One region of the Sphingomonas sp. BK036 genome, then DNA from elsewhere that is predicted to be linked to it. Evidence: predicted binding sites of a transcription regulator. Region 1 holds the regulator's gene; the other holds the start of a gene.
The links. The regulator LexA, encoded in region 1, represses DNA repair genes until DNA is damaged. The targets are predictions, from matches to a motif close to GTTCCNCNCTTGTTCT.
Positions count from the first base shown of each region.

Region 2: EV283_RS00855 (UvrD-helicase domain-containing protein) is a predicted target of LexA. The motif match lies at 1,121-1,136, and genes of this name have one in related genera.

Region 1 covers NZ_SGXR01000004.1:623,879-631,084, reverse strand. Annotated here, with positions in the region: gene EV283_RS10050 (molybdopterin molybdotransferase MoeA) at 1-837, shown strand, start outside; gene lexA (transcriptional repressor LexA) at 906-1,589, shown strand; gene EV283_RS10040 (ComEC/Rec2 family competence protein) at 1,580-3,721, opposite strand; gene gltX (glutamate--tRNA ligase) at 3,864-5,249, shown strand; gene EV283_RS10030 (citrate synthase) at 5,275-6,558, shown strand; gene EV283_RS10025 (hypothetical protein) at 6,558-6,761, shown strand; gene EV283_RS10020 (HAMP domain-containing sensor histidine kinase) at 6,723-7,206, opposite strand, start outside.
Region 2 covers NZ_SGXR01000003.1:142,498-149,703, reverse strand. Annotated here, with positions in the region: gene EV283_RS00855 (UvrD-helicase domain-containing protein) at 1-1,108, opposite strand, end outside; gene EV283_RS00850 (UrcA family protein) at 1,327-1,656, shown strand; gene EV283_RS00845 (inorganic phosphate transporter) at 1,904-3,571, shown strand; gene EV283_RS00840 (hypothetical protein) at 3,780-4,727, shown strand; gene EV283_RS00835 (glycosyltransferase family 4 protein) at 4,643-5,875, opposite strand; gene EV283_RS00830 (HAD-IIB family hydrolase) at 6,016-7,206, shown strand, end outside.

The DNA.
Region 1 (7,206 bases):
ACGCTGATCCTCGCCGGCGAAGGTCCGCCGACGCTGGGCCGCAACACCCGCCGCAAGGGGCTCGACTTCTCGACCGGGACGCGTCTGATCGCGGCCGGCCAGCGTCTCAGCCCCGCGCGCATCGCCGTCGCCGCGACCGGCGGCCATGGCAGCCTCACCGTCAACCGCCGAGTCCGCGTCGCGGTTGCCGCCACCGGTGACGAACTCGTCCCGCCGGGCTCGACCACCGATGGCGTCGCGCTCCCCGAATCGAACGGCATCATGCTCGCCGCGATGCTCGCCGACATGCCGGTCGACGTCATCGACCTCGGCATCCTCCCCGACAATCTCGACGTCCTGCGCGACGCTTTCGCAAGCGTCGAGGCCGACCTGCTCGTCACCACCGGTGGCGCTTCGGTCGGCGACCACGACCTCGTCCGCCCGGCGATCGAGGCGGCGGGCGGAACGATTGATTTCTGGCGGATCGCGCTGCGCCCCGGCAAGCCGATGATGGCCGGCAGGATCTGCGACATGATGGTGCTCGGGCTTCCCGGCAATCCGGTCTCCGCATTCGTCACCGCGATCCTGTTCGTCAAACCCGTCGTCGCGCACATGGCGGGCGCAAGCGATCCGCTACCGCAGGCGACGCATGCGCTGCTCGGCGAAGACCTGCCCGCGAACAACGCGCGGACCGATTATCTCCGCGCCGAACTGCGTGACGGCAAGGCCTATGCCTCGACGATGCAGGACAGCTCGATGCTCCTGACGCTTGCCCGCTCGACCTGCCTGATAGTACGTCCCGGCAGCGCACCGGTGGCAAACACAGGCGAATCGGCGGAAATCCTCGTCATTGCGTAATGGCGGCGCTTGACGTCACCATTTATGTTCCATAGAAGTTCCTCGTCTGTTCCGGACGGAGAACCGCCATGCTCACGCGCAAGCAGCACGAACTCGTCTGCTTCATCAACGATCGCCTCAACGATACCGGTGTGTCACCGTCGTTCGAGGAAATGAAGGACGCGCTCGACCTGAAATCCAAGTCGGGCGTCCACCGTCTGATCAGCGCGCTCGAGGAGCGCAACTTCATCCGCCGCCTGCCGAACCGCGCGCGCGCGCTCGAAGTGCTGCGGATGCCGGAACGTCCGGAAAAGCCCGAGAAGAAGGTCGCGGCGAAGTCGTCGAACGTGAAGGCGGCGCCTGCTGCCGCCACGCCACAGCCCGCCAACGACGTCATCGAGATCCCGCTTCACGGTCGCATCGCCGCCGGTGTCCCGATCGAGGCGTTCGAAGGCAGCACGATGCTCGCCGTCCCCGCCGCGTTGCTGGGCACCGGCGAGCATTACGCGCTCGAGGTGTCGGGCGATTCGATGGTCGAGGCAGGTATCCTCGACGGCGACTATGCGCTCATCCGCCGCACCGATATCGCCCGCGATGGCGAGATCGTCGTGGCGTTGATCGAGGACAGCGAAGCCACGCTCAAGTTCTTCCGCCGCGAAGGCGCCATGGTCCGCCTCGACCCGGCCAACCGCGCCTACGACCCCCAGCGCTATGCGCCGGCGCAAGTCCGCGTCCAGGGCAAGCTGTCGGGCATCCTCCGCCGCTACGACTGAAACCGACGCGCCACCGGGGTGAAGCGCCGGGCCTGCCCAGGTCCGGCGCCTAGCGTCGGCGGATCGCGCCACGGATGACGGTCACCCGGCGACAGGATGGTCTCCACCCGGCCAGATCCCAACGTCACCGCCACCCCCCCGGTCCGCCGCAGGATATTTCGGTCGAGCCGCAACCATCGCGGCGTGCAGCGCCTCGGCAGGTTCCGCTCGCTGACGACGATATCGGCGATCCGGCACGCGGCGAGCAGCTGGTCGATCGGCACCATATACGCACTCCGCGTCGCAAGAACCCGCCACGTCCGCCCGCCCCCGGCGATATCGGTCACGCAAAGATCCCGGCTGCACCGCGCGTCGGGCTGGTCGGCCAGGAACAACGGTTCGCCGTCGACCCCGCCATTTTCCGCCAGCGTGGCGCGCGTATAGTCCCCCGCCCGGTCCCGCAGCATCGCCAGTCCCGCCGCCGTCCGCACCGCGACATGCCGCCCGTCTCCCGTCACCAGAATGTCCGGCGGCGGTGTCGTCAGCGCCCAGATCGCCCCCACCGCCAACGGCACGCCGCCTAGCCGCCGCCACCGCGTCCGCCACAGCGCAATCCAGATCCCACCAACGACCATCAACGCAAACGTCGCAACTGGCATCGCCGGCAAGGCCCGCACCGACCCCGGCGCATCGGCCACGCGGTGCGCAAGCCACAACAGCGCATCGAGCGACGTCTGCACCATCCACCAGACCGGTGCGCCCATCCCCCCGGCATCGAGCAGCAACGCCAGCGCCTCGAGCGGCATGACGACGAACGTCGTCAGCGGGATCGCCACGATGTTGGCGAACGCACCGTACAAACCCGATTTGTGAAAATGAAAGACCGCGATCGGCATCAGCGCGACCTCCACCAACAGCCCGGTCAGCAGCAGCGACGCCACCCCGCGCCCCAGCTTCCGGACGCGCCCCTCGTCATGCGCGCCGAAAAAGGTCCGGATCGCCGGATGTTCGTGAAACGCCATGATCGCCGTGATCGCAGCAAACGAAAGCTGGAAACTCGGCCCAGCCGCGGATTCGGGCAGCACGAGCATGACGCACATCGCGCCCGTCGCCACGAGCCGCAACGTCATCGCCTCCCGCCCCATCGCCAACGCCACCAACACCAGCAGCGCGGCGACGCACGAGCGGATCGTCGGCACCTGACTTCCGGTCAGCAAGGTATAGCCGATCGCCGCCGCCGCCCCCGCCAGCGCCGCGATCACCGGCAACCGAGCATGCAGCGCCAGCCACGGACTGAGCGCGAACAGCCGCATCACGATCAGCATCGTCGCCGCCACCGCCGCGGTGATGTGCAACCCGCTGACCGACAGCAGATGCGCCAGCCCCGCCCGCCGCATCGCCTCCGAATCGTCCTCGCTGATCGCGCCGACGTCACCCGTCGCGAGCGCTGCGGCGATACCGCCGGCGCTACCCTCCAGCCGGCTGACGATATGCCGCGAAAGCGCGACTCGGATACCCGCGCCCGATCCGCTCGCTACCGTCACGACGACCGGGGCAAACCCCCGCCCCGTCGCGCCGATCCCGCTGAACCACGCGACGCGCGCGAAATCATAGGCGCCGGGCACCGCCGGCAGGGGCGGCGGCATGAGCCGCGCGCGCAGCCGGACGATCGCGCCCGTCCCAAGCCCGCCCGGCGCATCCCGCTCCGCCAGATTGACGCGGATCCGGTGCGGCAAGACGACGGCTTGCCCCGCGCTGTCCGCCCCCTCCCCGACCGGCAACAGCGTCAGCCGCACGAGCTTGCGCGCCACCAAGGGTTCGATCACCTCGACCTTGGCGGAAAAGCTGGCGATCGTAGGGCCACCAAGTACGGGCGCCGCAACCGTTTCTGCGCGAAACCAGATCAGCCCCAGCCCCAGCGCCCCCGCCGCCATGCCGAGGGCAACAACCCGCGCCGCGCGACTACCGCGCCCGGTCGCAATACAAGCGAGCCCGATCGCGAGCATCCCCAGGATTGCCGAGCGCCATGCCGCCGCATCGGGCAGCGCGAACCAGAGCGCGATGCCGCCGCCCAGCATCACCGGCAGCCACAATACGAGTTGGTCGCGCTCCGCCTCCAGCCAGCACTCGATGGCGCGGCCCGTTCCCGCCATCCAGGGCGGCACGCCTATTTGTCGCCGCCAAGGACGCATGCTAGGGCCGGCGACGGCTGATCCGGCCATCGTTTCTACAGTCTGGGAGCACCCGCGGTTGGGCGCAATATCTGATACGGGGACCGCCAATTCGGCCGCACCCGTGGTTACCCGTTTCGCTCCGTCGCCGACGGGGTTCCTGCATCTTGGCGGCGCGCGCACCGCGCTGTTCAATTGGCTGTTCGCCAAGGCGAATGGCGGCAAATTCCTGCTCCGGATCGAGGATACCGACCGGGTCCGCTCGACCCAGCCGGCGATCGACGCGATTCTCGACGGGATGCGCTGGCTCGGGCTCGACTGGGACGGCGACGCGGTGATGCAGTTTGCCGGCGCCGAGCGCCACGCGCAGGTCGCGCACGAGATGGTCGCGAACGGCCATGCCTATCGCTGCTACATGACCAACGACGAGATCGCCGCGATGCGCGCCGAGGCGCAGGCAGCGAAGAAGCCGCTGCGCATCCGCAGCCCGTGGCGCGATCGCCCGGCAAGCGAAGCGCCCGACCTTCCCCACGTCGTCCGCCTCCGCGCGCCGCAGGAAGGCTCGGTCACGATCGAGGACCGCGTCCAGGGGTCCGTCACAGTCCGCAACGAAGAGATCGACGATCTCGTCCTGCTCCGCTCGGACGGCACCCCGACCTATATGCTCGCGGTCGTCGTCGACGATCACGACATGGGCGTCACGCACGTCATCCGCGGCGACGATCACCTCAACAACGCGTTCCGCCAGTTGCCGATCTATCGCGCAATGGGCTGGCCCGAGCCGATCTACGCGCACATTCCGCTGATCCACGGCCCCGACGGCGCCAAGCTGTCGAAGCGCCACGGCGCGGTCGGTATCGAAGCGTATCGCGACGAGATGGGAATCCTGCCCGAGGCGTTCGACAACTATCTGCTCCGGCTCGGCTGGGGCCACGGCGATGACGAGATCATCAGCCGCAAGCAGGCCGTCGAATGGTTCGACCTGTCGGGCGTCGGCAAGTCGCCCTCGCGCTTCGATCTCAAGAAGCTCGAAAACCTCAACGGTCATTACATTCGCGAAGCCGACGATGCACGGCTGGCGGAACTAGCTGCCGCACGTCTCGGCCACGACCTCCCGACCGGCGGACTCGATCTTCTGACTCGCGCAATGCCGGTCCTGAAGCCGCGTGCAGCGAACCTGAACGAGCTGGCCGAGGGTTCGAATTTTCTGTTCAGTCAGCGCCCATTGGCGATGGATGACGCTGCGGCGAGCCTTTTACAGGGCGAAGCGAGCGCAATTTTGGTCAATGCCCATGCCGAACTTGACGCGCTCGACAAGTGGGATACGGAGGCGCTCGAAGGCGCGGTACGGCGCGTGGCCGAAGCCCGGGGCGTAAAGCTCGGCCAGGTCGCACAGCCGCTTCGCGCCGCGTTGACGGGACGCAAGACGTCGCCGGGGATCTTCGATGTGCTCGACCTGCTCGGGCGCGACGAGAGCCTGGGACGGATCGCCGACCGGATGGCGAGCTGATAAGATTTCGAGGAAGGATACAAGCATGAGCGAGACCGCAAACCTCAAGGTCGACGGCAAGGAATTCGATTATCCGGTGATGTCCGGAACGGTCGGCCCCGATGTCATCGATATCCGCAAGCTGTACGCGCAGACGGACAATTTCACCTATGATCCGGGCTTCACCTCGACGGCGTCATGCCAGTCGAAGCTGACCTATATCGACGGTGACGCGGGCACGCTGCTGCACCGCGGCTACACGATCGGCGAGCTGGCCGAGCAGTCGAACTTCATGGAAGTCGCCTATCTGCTGCTCAACGGGGAACTGCCGAGCAAGGACGAGCTGGCCAACTTCTCGAACACGATCACGCGCCACACGATGGTGCACGAGCAGCTCGCGCAGTTCTTCCGCGGCTTCCGTCGCGACGCGCATCCGATGGCGATCCTGTGCGGCGTCGTCGGCGCTCTGTCGGCCTTCTATCACGACTCGACCGACATCCACGATCCGGCACAGCGCGTCATCGCGTCGCACCGCCTGATCGCCAAGATGCCGACGATCGCCGCGATGGCGTACAAGTACAGCGTCGGCCAGCCGTTCGTCTATCCGGACAACACGCTGAGCTACACCGGCAACTTCCTGAAGATGACGTTCGGCGTGCCCGCCGAGAAGTATGTCGTTAACCCGATCGTCGAAAAGGCGATGGACCGCATCTTCATCCTCCACGCCGATCACGAGCAGAACGCGTCGACCTCGACCGTCCGTCTCGCCGGGTCGTCGGGCGCCAACCCGTTCGCGTGCATCGCGGCCGGCATTGCCTGCCTGTGGGGCCCCGCGCATGGCGGCGCGAACGAAGCCGCGCTCAACATGCTGCACGAGATCGGCACGGTCGACCGGATCCCCGAGTTCATCGCCCGCGCAAAGGACAAGAACGATCCGTTCCGCCTGATGGGCTTCGGCCACCGCGTCTACAAGAACTACGATCCGCGCGCGGCCGTCATGCAGACGACTGTCAAGGAAGTGCTCGGCGAGCTGGGCGTGACCGATCCGGTGTTCGACGTCGCGATCGAGCTCGAGCGTCTTGCGCTCAACGATCCGTACTTCATCGAGAAGAAGCTCTTCCCGAACGTCGACTTCTATTCGGGCGTGATCCTGTCGGCGATCGGCTTCCCGACCTCGATGTTCACCGTGCTCTTCGCGCTCGCCCGCACCGTCGGCTGGGTCGCGCAGTGGAACGAGATGATCACCGATCCCGACCAGAAGATCGGCCGTCCGCGCCAGCTCTACAGCGGCCCGACGGCGCGTGACTACGTCCCGATGGACGCACGCTGATGACGACGCTCCGGCCGATCCTGATGATCGTCGGTGTGCTTAGCGCACTGATGGGTCTACTCTGGATCGGCCAGGGGCTCGGATACGTCCATTGGCCGCAATCGAGCTTCATGCTCGACCAGCGGCCATGGGCGGATCGCGGCGCATTCCTCGCCGCGTTCGGTTTAGCGCTGATCCTGGTGGCGCGCCGGATCCGCCGGTAACGTCAACACGAATCGCGCGCCTTGACCGGGTGCGCTCTCGATTGTGAGATCCCCCCGCATCGCCCGCGCCAGACGCCGCGCGATGTACAGGCCGAGCCCGTTGCCGCCGGCCTCCGATGGATCGACCCGCTCGAACTTCTCGAAAATCCGCACCTGGTCCTCGGGTGCGACGCCCTTGCCGGTGTCCGCGACCACGACGGCTGCGTGACCGTCGATCTGCGTCGCGGTGACGACGACCTGCGCCCCACGCGGTGAATAGCGCACCGCATTGCCGACAAGGTTGACGAGGATCTGCAACACGCGCCGGAAATCGCCGAGCGCCGCGACGCGCACCTCGACCGCGGGCCGCGTGATCGTGACATCGGCATTGGCGGCACGCACCGACAACAGCCCCGCCGCGCGGCGGGCGACATCGGCCAGATCGATCGGCTCGGGCACGAGCGTA
Region 2 (7,206 bases), on a different contig from region 1:
TCTGGTGCTGCGCGCGGACGAGGATCGCGATCTCGTCGAGCGATTTGCCCGAGCGGCGCACCGACTCGATCTCCTCGCCGACGCGGCGCGCTTCCTCGGGGCCGTCCCAGACGCCGATGACCTTGACCTTCTCGCCGACGTCGAGCTCGGTCCAGAGCTGCTTGCCGAGGCGGCCGCCATTGTTCGCGATCACGCCGCTCGCGGCGCCGAGGATGTGCGGCGTGCTGCGATAATTCTGTTCGAGCCGGATGACCTTCGCGCCTGGAAAGTCGCGCTCGAACTTCAGGATGTTCTCGACCTGCGCGCCGCGCCACGAATAGATCGACTGGTCGTCGTCGCCGACGCAGGCGATGTTCTTGCGCTCCTGCGCGAGCAGCCGCAGCCAGAGATACTGCGACGAGTTGGTGTCCTGATACTCGTCGACCATGATGTATTTGAAGCGCTGCTGATACTGCGCGAGCACGTCGCGGTGCGTCTTCAGGATGACGAGCATGTGCAGCAGCAGGTCGCCGAAATCGCACGCGTTGAGCGCGCGCAGCCGGGTCTGATATTGCTCGTAGAGCTCGCCGCCGCGGCCATTGGCGTAGCGCTCGCTCTCGCCCGCATCGATATCGGCGGGGACGAGGCCCTTGTTCTTCCACTGGTCGATCAGCCCGGCGAGGCTGCGCGTCGGGAAACGCTTCTCGTCGATGTCCGCGGCGAGGATGAGTTGCTTGAGCAACCGCAACTGGTCGTCGGTGTCGAGGATCGTGAAGTTCGATTGCAGCCCGACCAGCTCGGCATGGCGGCGTAGCATCTTGGCGGCGATCGCGTGGAAGGTGCCGAGCCAGGGCATGCCCTCGACCGCGTCGCCGACGAGTCGGCCGACCCGCTCGCGCATCTCGCGCGCGGCCTTGTTGGTGAAGGTGACGCTCAGGATCTCCGACGGCCAGGCCTTCTTGGTGAAGATCAGGTGCGCGAGTCGCGCGGTCAGCGCCGCGGTCTTGCCGGTGCCTGCGCCGGCGATGATCAGGACGGGGCCGTCGGTTGTCAGCACCGCCTCGCGCTGCGGCGGATTGAGGCCGCGGAGATAGGGGGGCTCTGCTTGCGGCGCGGACGTTTGGGCGATCTGGTTCACCGGTGAACAGGTAGGGAACGGGGCGCGGTGGGGCAAGCTTGGAAACGTCGCCGAACCGTCGCGTGGGCGTCATGATCCGCGACTAGGGGATGCGCAGCGACGTGGTTCGTCGTCGGAGACTCCGCACGCAGAACGGCGTCCCGATGCGCAAGCGCCGTCGCCCGCAGGCCAATGCCTGCGGACCGCAGGACCATATGAGGACCATCATCATGAAGATTTTCATCAGCGTCGCTTCGGCGGCGATCGTCGGCGCGTGCCTGTTCTCGACGGCCGCATCGGCAAGTCCCGTGCGTGAGCCCGTATCCGTACGCGTCTCGCATGCGGGGCTCGACCTGACCAGCGTCGCGGGGCGGACTCTGTTCCAGCGCCGGCTGCAATCGGCGATCGCCAAGGCGTGTGAGCCGCGCACGAGCGGTCTCGATGCGTTCGCCGACGCGCATCGCTGCCGCCAGGAGATGACCGCCGACGCGAGCGTCAAGATGGCCGCCCTCCTTCGTCGCGACGGCACGCAGCTTGCCAGCATCAACGGCGCGCGCTGACCTGTCGCGCTAGTCCGGGACATCGGCGTCGACCGATCCTTCCCCGCAAGGGGGAGGTGACTGGCGCATGCCAGACGGAGGGGGAGGGGAGCGTAACCTCGGTTGCGTGTCCGCCCCCTCCGTCGCCTTCGGCGCCACCTCCCCCTGGCGGGGGAGGATCGTTATGGGGGCGTCCCGAATCAGGCCTGTCGATCGCTTGATTTACATCTGTCATAAGATTGTCATCGTAAGGGCCGACTGCACCTCCATGGCTACCTCCACATTTGCACCCGACGCGCTGACGGCTGATTCGAGTGCTATCGCCTCGGCGCCGCGTACTGGCCCCAAGCTCGATCACGCGCTGCATCCGGCGGGGCGGTGGATATTCCTCGCCGTGCTGATCGGCGGGCTGGCCTATGCGGGGTTCAGCATCGCGTTCGACACCGCGCAGGTCGGCGAGAGCCTGGCGGGCGGTGCGTTCGCGTTCCTCGCGCTCGCGCTGCTGATCGCGCTCGGGTTCGAGTTCGTGAACGGCTTCCACGATACCGCCAACGCGGTGGCGACCGTCATCTACACGCATTCGATGCCCGCGCCGCTCGCGGTGGTGTGGTCGGGGTTCTTCAACTTCCTCGGCGTGATGCTGTCGTCGGGCGCGGTGGCATATTCGATCGTCACGTTGTTGCCGGTCGACCTGATCCTCAACGTCGGCAGCGTCGGCGGGTTCGCGATGATCTTCGCGCTGCTGCTCGCGGCGATCGTGTGGAACCTCGCGACCTGGGCGGTCGGCCTGCCCAATTCGTCGAGCCATGCGCTGATCGGCTCGATCCTCGGCGTCGGCCTTGCGAACCAGCTCATCCGCGGCGGCGCGGACGGGACGTCGGGCGTCGACATGGCGCAGGTCTGGAAAGTGCTGTCCGCGCTCGCGTTCAGCCCGATCGTCGGCTTTGTCGGCGCGCTCTTGCTGTTGCTCGTGATGAAGCGCTTCCTGCGCGACAAGGCGCTGTACGAGGCGCCCGAGGGCCAGACGCCGCCGCCGCGCGGCATCCGTGCGCTGCTGATCGGCACCTGCACCGCGGTCAGCTTCGCGCATGGCAGCAATGACGGGCAGAAGGGGATGGGGCTGATCATGCTCATCCTGATCGGCTGCGCGCCGACCGCCTATGCGCTCAACCGGACGATGCCAGAGAGCGCGACACCCGCGTTCGTGCAGACCGCACAGGCCGCCTCCGCCGCCTACCGCGCGCACGCCAATGGCGCGCCGGCGGGCGTCGGCGCGGCGCGCGCGCAGGTCACGCAGGCTTTGAAGACCAAGCAGGTCTCGGATCCGGTCATCTATGGTGCGCTGGCGACTCTGTCGGACGACGTGTCGAGCCGGATCGCGGGCTATGGCTCGCTCGGCAAGGTGCCCGCCGCGGCGACGCCCAACCTGCGCAACGACATGTACCTCGTGCTCGACACGACCAAGCTGATCGCCGCCGACACGTCCGCACAGCGCCGCTTCACCGCGCAGGAGATCACGACGCTCAAGAGCTATAACAGCGGGCTCGAACAGGGCACGCGCTACATTCCGACCTGGGTGAAGGTGACCGTCGCGCTGGCGCTGGGGCTGGGGACGATGGTCGGGTGGAAGCGGATCGTCGTCACGGTGGGCGAGCGGATCGGCAAGACGCACCTGACCTATGGGATGGGCGCGTCGGCCGAGCTGGTCGCGGCGTCGACGATCCTGCTGGCGGTGAATTTCGGGATGCCGGTGTCGACCACGCACATCCTGTCGTCGGGCGTCGCGGGCGCGAGCGTCGCCAACGGCGCGGGGTTGCAGCGTCGGACGGTCATGAACATGGCGTTGGCGTGGGTGATGACGCTGCCGGTGGCGATGCTGCTGTCGGGCGGGCTCTACTGGCTGTTGCTGACGCTGGCGCATTCGCTGGGGTATTGAGCGCAAATCGGTACCGCGTCCCTTTCTCGTCATCCTGACGAAAGTCAGGACCCAGGGTAACAGGTGAGGCGTGCGTGGCTCTGGGTCCTGACTTTCGTCAGGATGACGGGTGTGGGTTGGGGCAGGGTGTCTTGGCCAACTGACCCCGCGCCGCACGGGAACCGCGCCGCATGGGAACCGCGTCCCCGCGCTACGGGTTGCGCGCATTATGCACATACGATGTTCGATCTGCGGAAACTGGGACTGGATCGCGCGCGAGGCTTGGTCCGAATGTAGCCATTGCCGCCTGCTGGTACGCGATGTGGCCGAGGTCGGCGCGGTGGCACGCGACATCGTCGCCCGGCTTGAAAGCGGCACGGTCGATCTGGAGCGCGACCCGGCGGACCGCTGGACGCTCGACCCGGCCGGACTGCGCAACGCCGCGTGGCGCTTCGGCTTCGAGGTCGAGCCGATCGCCGTCGCGCCCGATGCCGTCCGCTTTCCGCCGGATGACTCTCCCGCCCGCGCGCGCTCGACCCCTGCGACATCGGTGCCGCACCAGATCGGGCTCGGCATCATGGCACGTCCCGCCGATGCGGCCGACATCGTCGCGATCGCCACCGAGTTTCGAGACGCGTTCACCCGGATCGTCGTGCTGCTCGACGGCACGGCGGACGACGCCGCTGCGCTGGCCGCGCGGCTCCCGTGGATCTCCGTCCTCCACCATGGGCTCGCCGGCGATTTCGCCGCGCAACGCAACCGTCTTCAGGACGCGATGCAGACCCGATGGGTGTTGCAGATCGATACCGACGAGCGGCCCGATGCCGCCTTGCTCGGCGCACTCGGCTGGCTGGTTGCGGCGGCGGACCGCGACGGCCTGCGCTCGCTCGGCCTGCCGCGCCGCAACCTCGTCGACGGCGTGCAGTCCGCCTCCTATCCCGACATCCAGTACCGCCTCAACCGCAGCGACATCCGGTTCGCGGGCCTCGTCCATGAGCGCCCTGTCGTGCCGTTCGTCGAGAGTTCGCTGGCACTGGCGGGCGCGCTCGAACACCGGCTCGACGGTGCGCGCGTGCGCGAGCGGACCCGGATCTACGAGGCGATGTCGACCGGCGCGGGGCGGCCCGAGGACGAGGCGCTGCTGCTCGCGCCGTTCGATTCCGCGGCGGTGCGATAGGCCGCGATCGTTTCCGCAGCCAGCGTGTCGCGCGTGAACATGCCCGATGCGCGGCGGCTCGCCTCGGCATGGTGCGTCCGCAGCCCCGTATCCTCGATCAGCCGCTGGACCTGCGTCGCGAGATCGTCGCCGGTGCAGCGCCTGGCGAGCAGACCCGCACCGCTCGCACCGATGAACAGCCGCGCGCTCGGATCCTCCGCGCATGCCACGACGGGGCGGCCGAACATCATCGCCTCCTGATAGACCAGTCCGAAGCTCTCGTAGCGCGACGGCGCGACGATCACGTGCGCGGCCTCCATCAGGTCGTGGAGCATGGCCTCCTCGACGCGGTGGTAGCAGGTCAGCCGCGCACGCGCCGATCCGGGGATCGCGCCGACATCGTCCGCATGCACGCCGACGATCGTGAGCCTGAAGTCGCGCATCCCCGCATCGGCACGGCGCGAGAGGATCCGGTGCGCCATGATCAGCGCGTCGAACCCCTTGCGATGCTCGTCGCGGCCGACGAACAGCAATTGGATCGGCTCGCCGGTCGGATAGGTTGCCGCAGCGCCGCGCGCGACGATCTCGGGGGGCAGGCTGAGCCCGATCACCGCGTGCCGGCCATCCTCGCCGGGTGCTGCGACACCGTACAGCGCTGCGATCTTCTCGCCGTGAAGCTGCGTGTTCGAGATCAGCGCCTTGCTGCGGCGCGCGGCGATCCGCTCCACCAGCATCGCGGCCCGACGATCGATCCGGTCGCGCAGGCTGGTCACGGTCGCCGCCGACGTCGCCGCCGGCGTAGAGTTGCGCGTCACCAGCGGTGCCGGACCGGCGAGCGCGATCGCGAGCCCGGGCGCATACCAGTTGGTCGCCTCGACAACGTCGAAGGGCGCGCGGCGATGTTCGCGTGCGACCGCGCGACGGAACGCGATCGGCGCGACGAGATGGCCGATCGCGACGATCTTGCGCAGCCGAGCGGCGAGCGATCCCTCGCGCAGCCCGCATCCAATCACCGAAACCCGACCGTCGCGGCTGTCCTCGCGTCGGTCCATCGCAAATACGGTCACATCGTTGCCGGCATCCGCCAGCGACTGCGCAATCTCCCGCGCCGCGCGCGTAAGTCCGCTTTTTTCAGGGGGATAGGCCCAGGTGAGCAGCGCGTTCCTCATATCGGATGGCGACAGGCGCGGCCGCGCGCCGGAACGAACGTAGTAACTTGCGTCAATACAAGGGTTTTAACTGGCATTCGCCCGGAACTCGCAACCGCGCGGACGGTTCCTTGGCTGAATTATAGATGAACGGGGGAAGGGTGTTCGTACTTCATATCGCGTTGCAGGGGTGCTTACGCGCAACCGACGTTGAATACGGGATCACCGCCGACACCGGAGGCCATATCCGGTATTTGCTCGATCTGGTCGCCGCCAGCGGACGCAATCCGGCGATCGACCGGATGGAAATCGTCACCCGCGCGTTCCACCATGCCGCCTATGCCGAATGCTATGCCGAGCCGATCGAGACGATCGACGGCGCCACGCGGATCGTCCGCCTGCTGTCCGCCTCCGACGCGTATCTGGTCAAGGAAGAGCTGTGGACCGAGCATGACAGCCTGGTCGAGGCGCTCGTCGCGCACATCGCCACGCTCGATCGCGTGCCCGATGTGATGCACGCGCATTACGCCGATGCCGGGCTGATCGCAGCGCGCGTGTCGGCGCGTACCGGTATCCCCTATGTCTTCACCGCGCATTCGCTGGGCCGGGTGAAGCTGGCCGCGTTCGATCGCGACTGCGCCGAGACCGCCGGGCTCGATCGCCGCATCGCGATCGAGGAGGAGGCGATTGCCAATGCGGCCGCGATCATCGCCTCGTCGCGCGACGAGGCCGAGGTGCAATATGCCGATTACACGGCCTACGATCCTGGCCGGATCCGCGTGTTCGCGCCCGGCAGCGACCTGAAGCAGTTCGCGAACTGCGCCACCGACGCGCGCGTCGATGCGCTGATCAATCGGTTCCTCGACGATCCCGACAAGCCCGTGATCCTCGCGATCGCGCGCCCCGTGACCAAGAAGAACCTCGCCGCGCTGGTTCATGCCTATGGCCGCTCACCCGCGTTGCAGGCGGCGGCGAACCTCGCGATCCTCGCGGGCACGCGCGACGACAGCACGACGCTCGAACCCGAGATCCGCGACAACATCGCCGAGCTGCTCCAGCTGATCGACCGCTACGACCTGTACGGCAAGGTCGCCTATCCCAAGCAGCATCGCCCCGACGACATCGCCGCGGTCTATGCGCATGCCCGCACCCGGCGCGGCGTCTTCGTCAATCCCGCGCTCAACGAACCGTTTGGGCTGACGTTGCTCGAGGCGGCGGCGAGCGGGCTGCCGGTGGTCGCGACCGACAGCGGGGGGCCGAACGACATCGTCGAGACGTGCGGCAATGGCATCCTCGTCGACCCGCGATCGCCGACCGCGATCACCGATGCGATCCTCGGCATCCTCGACGAT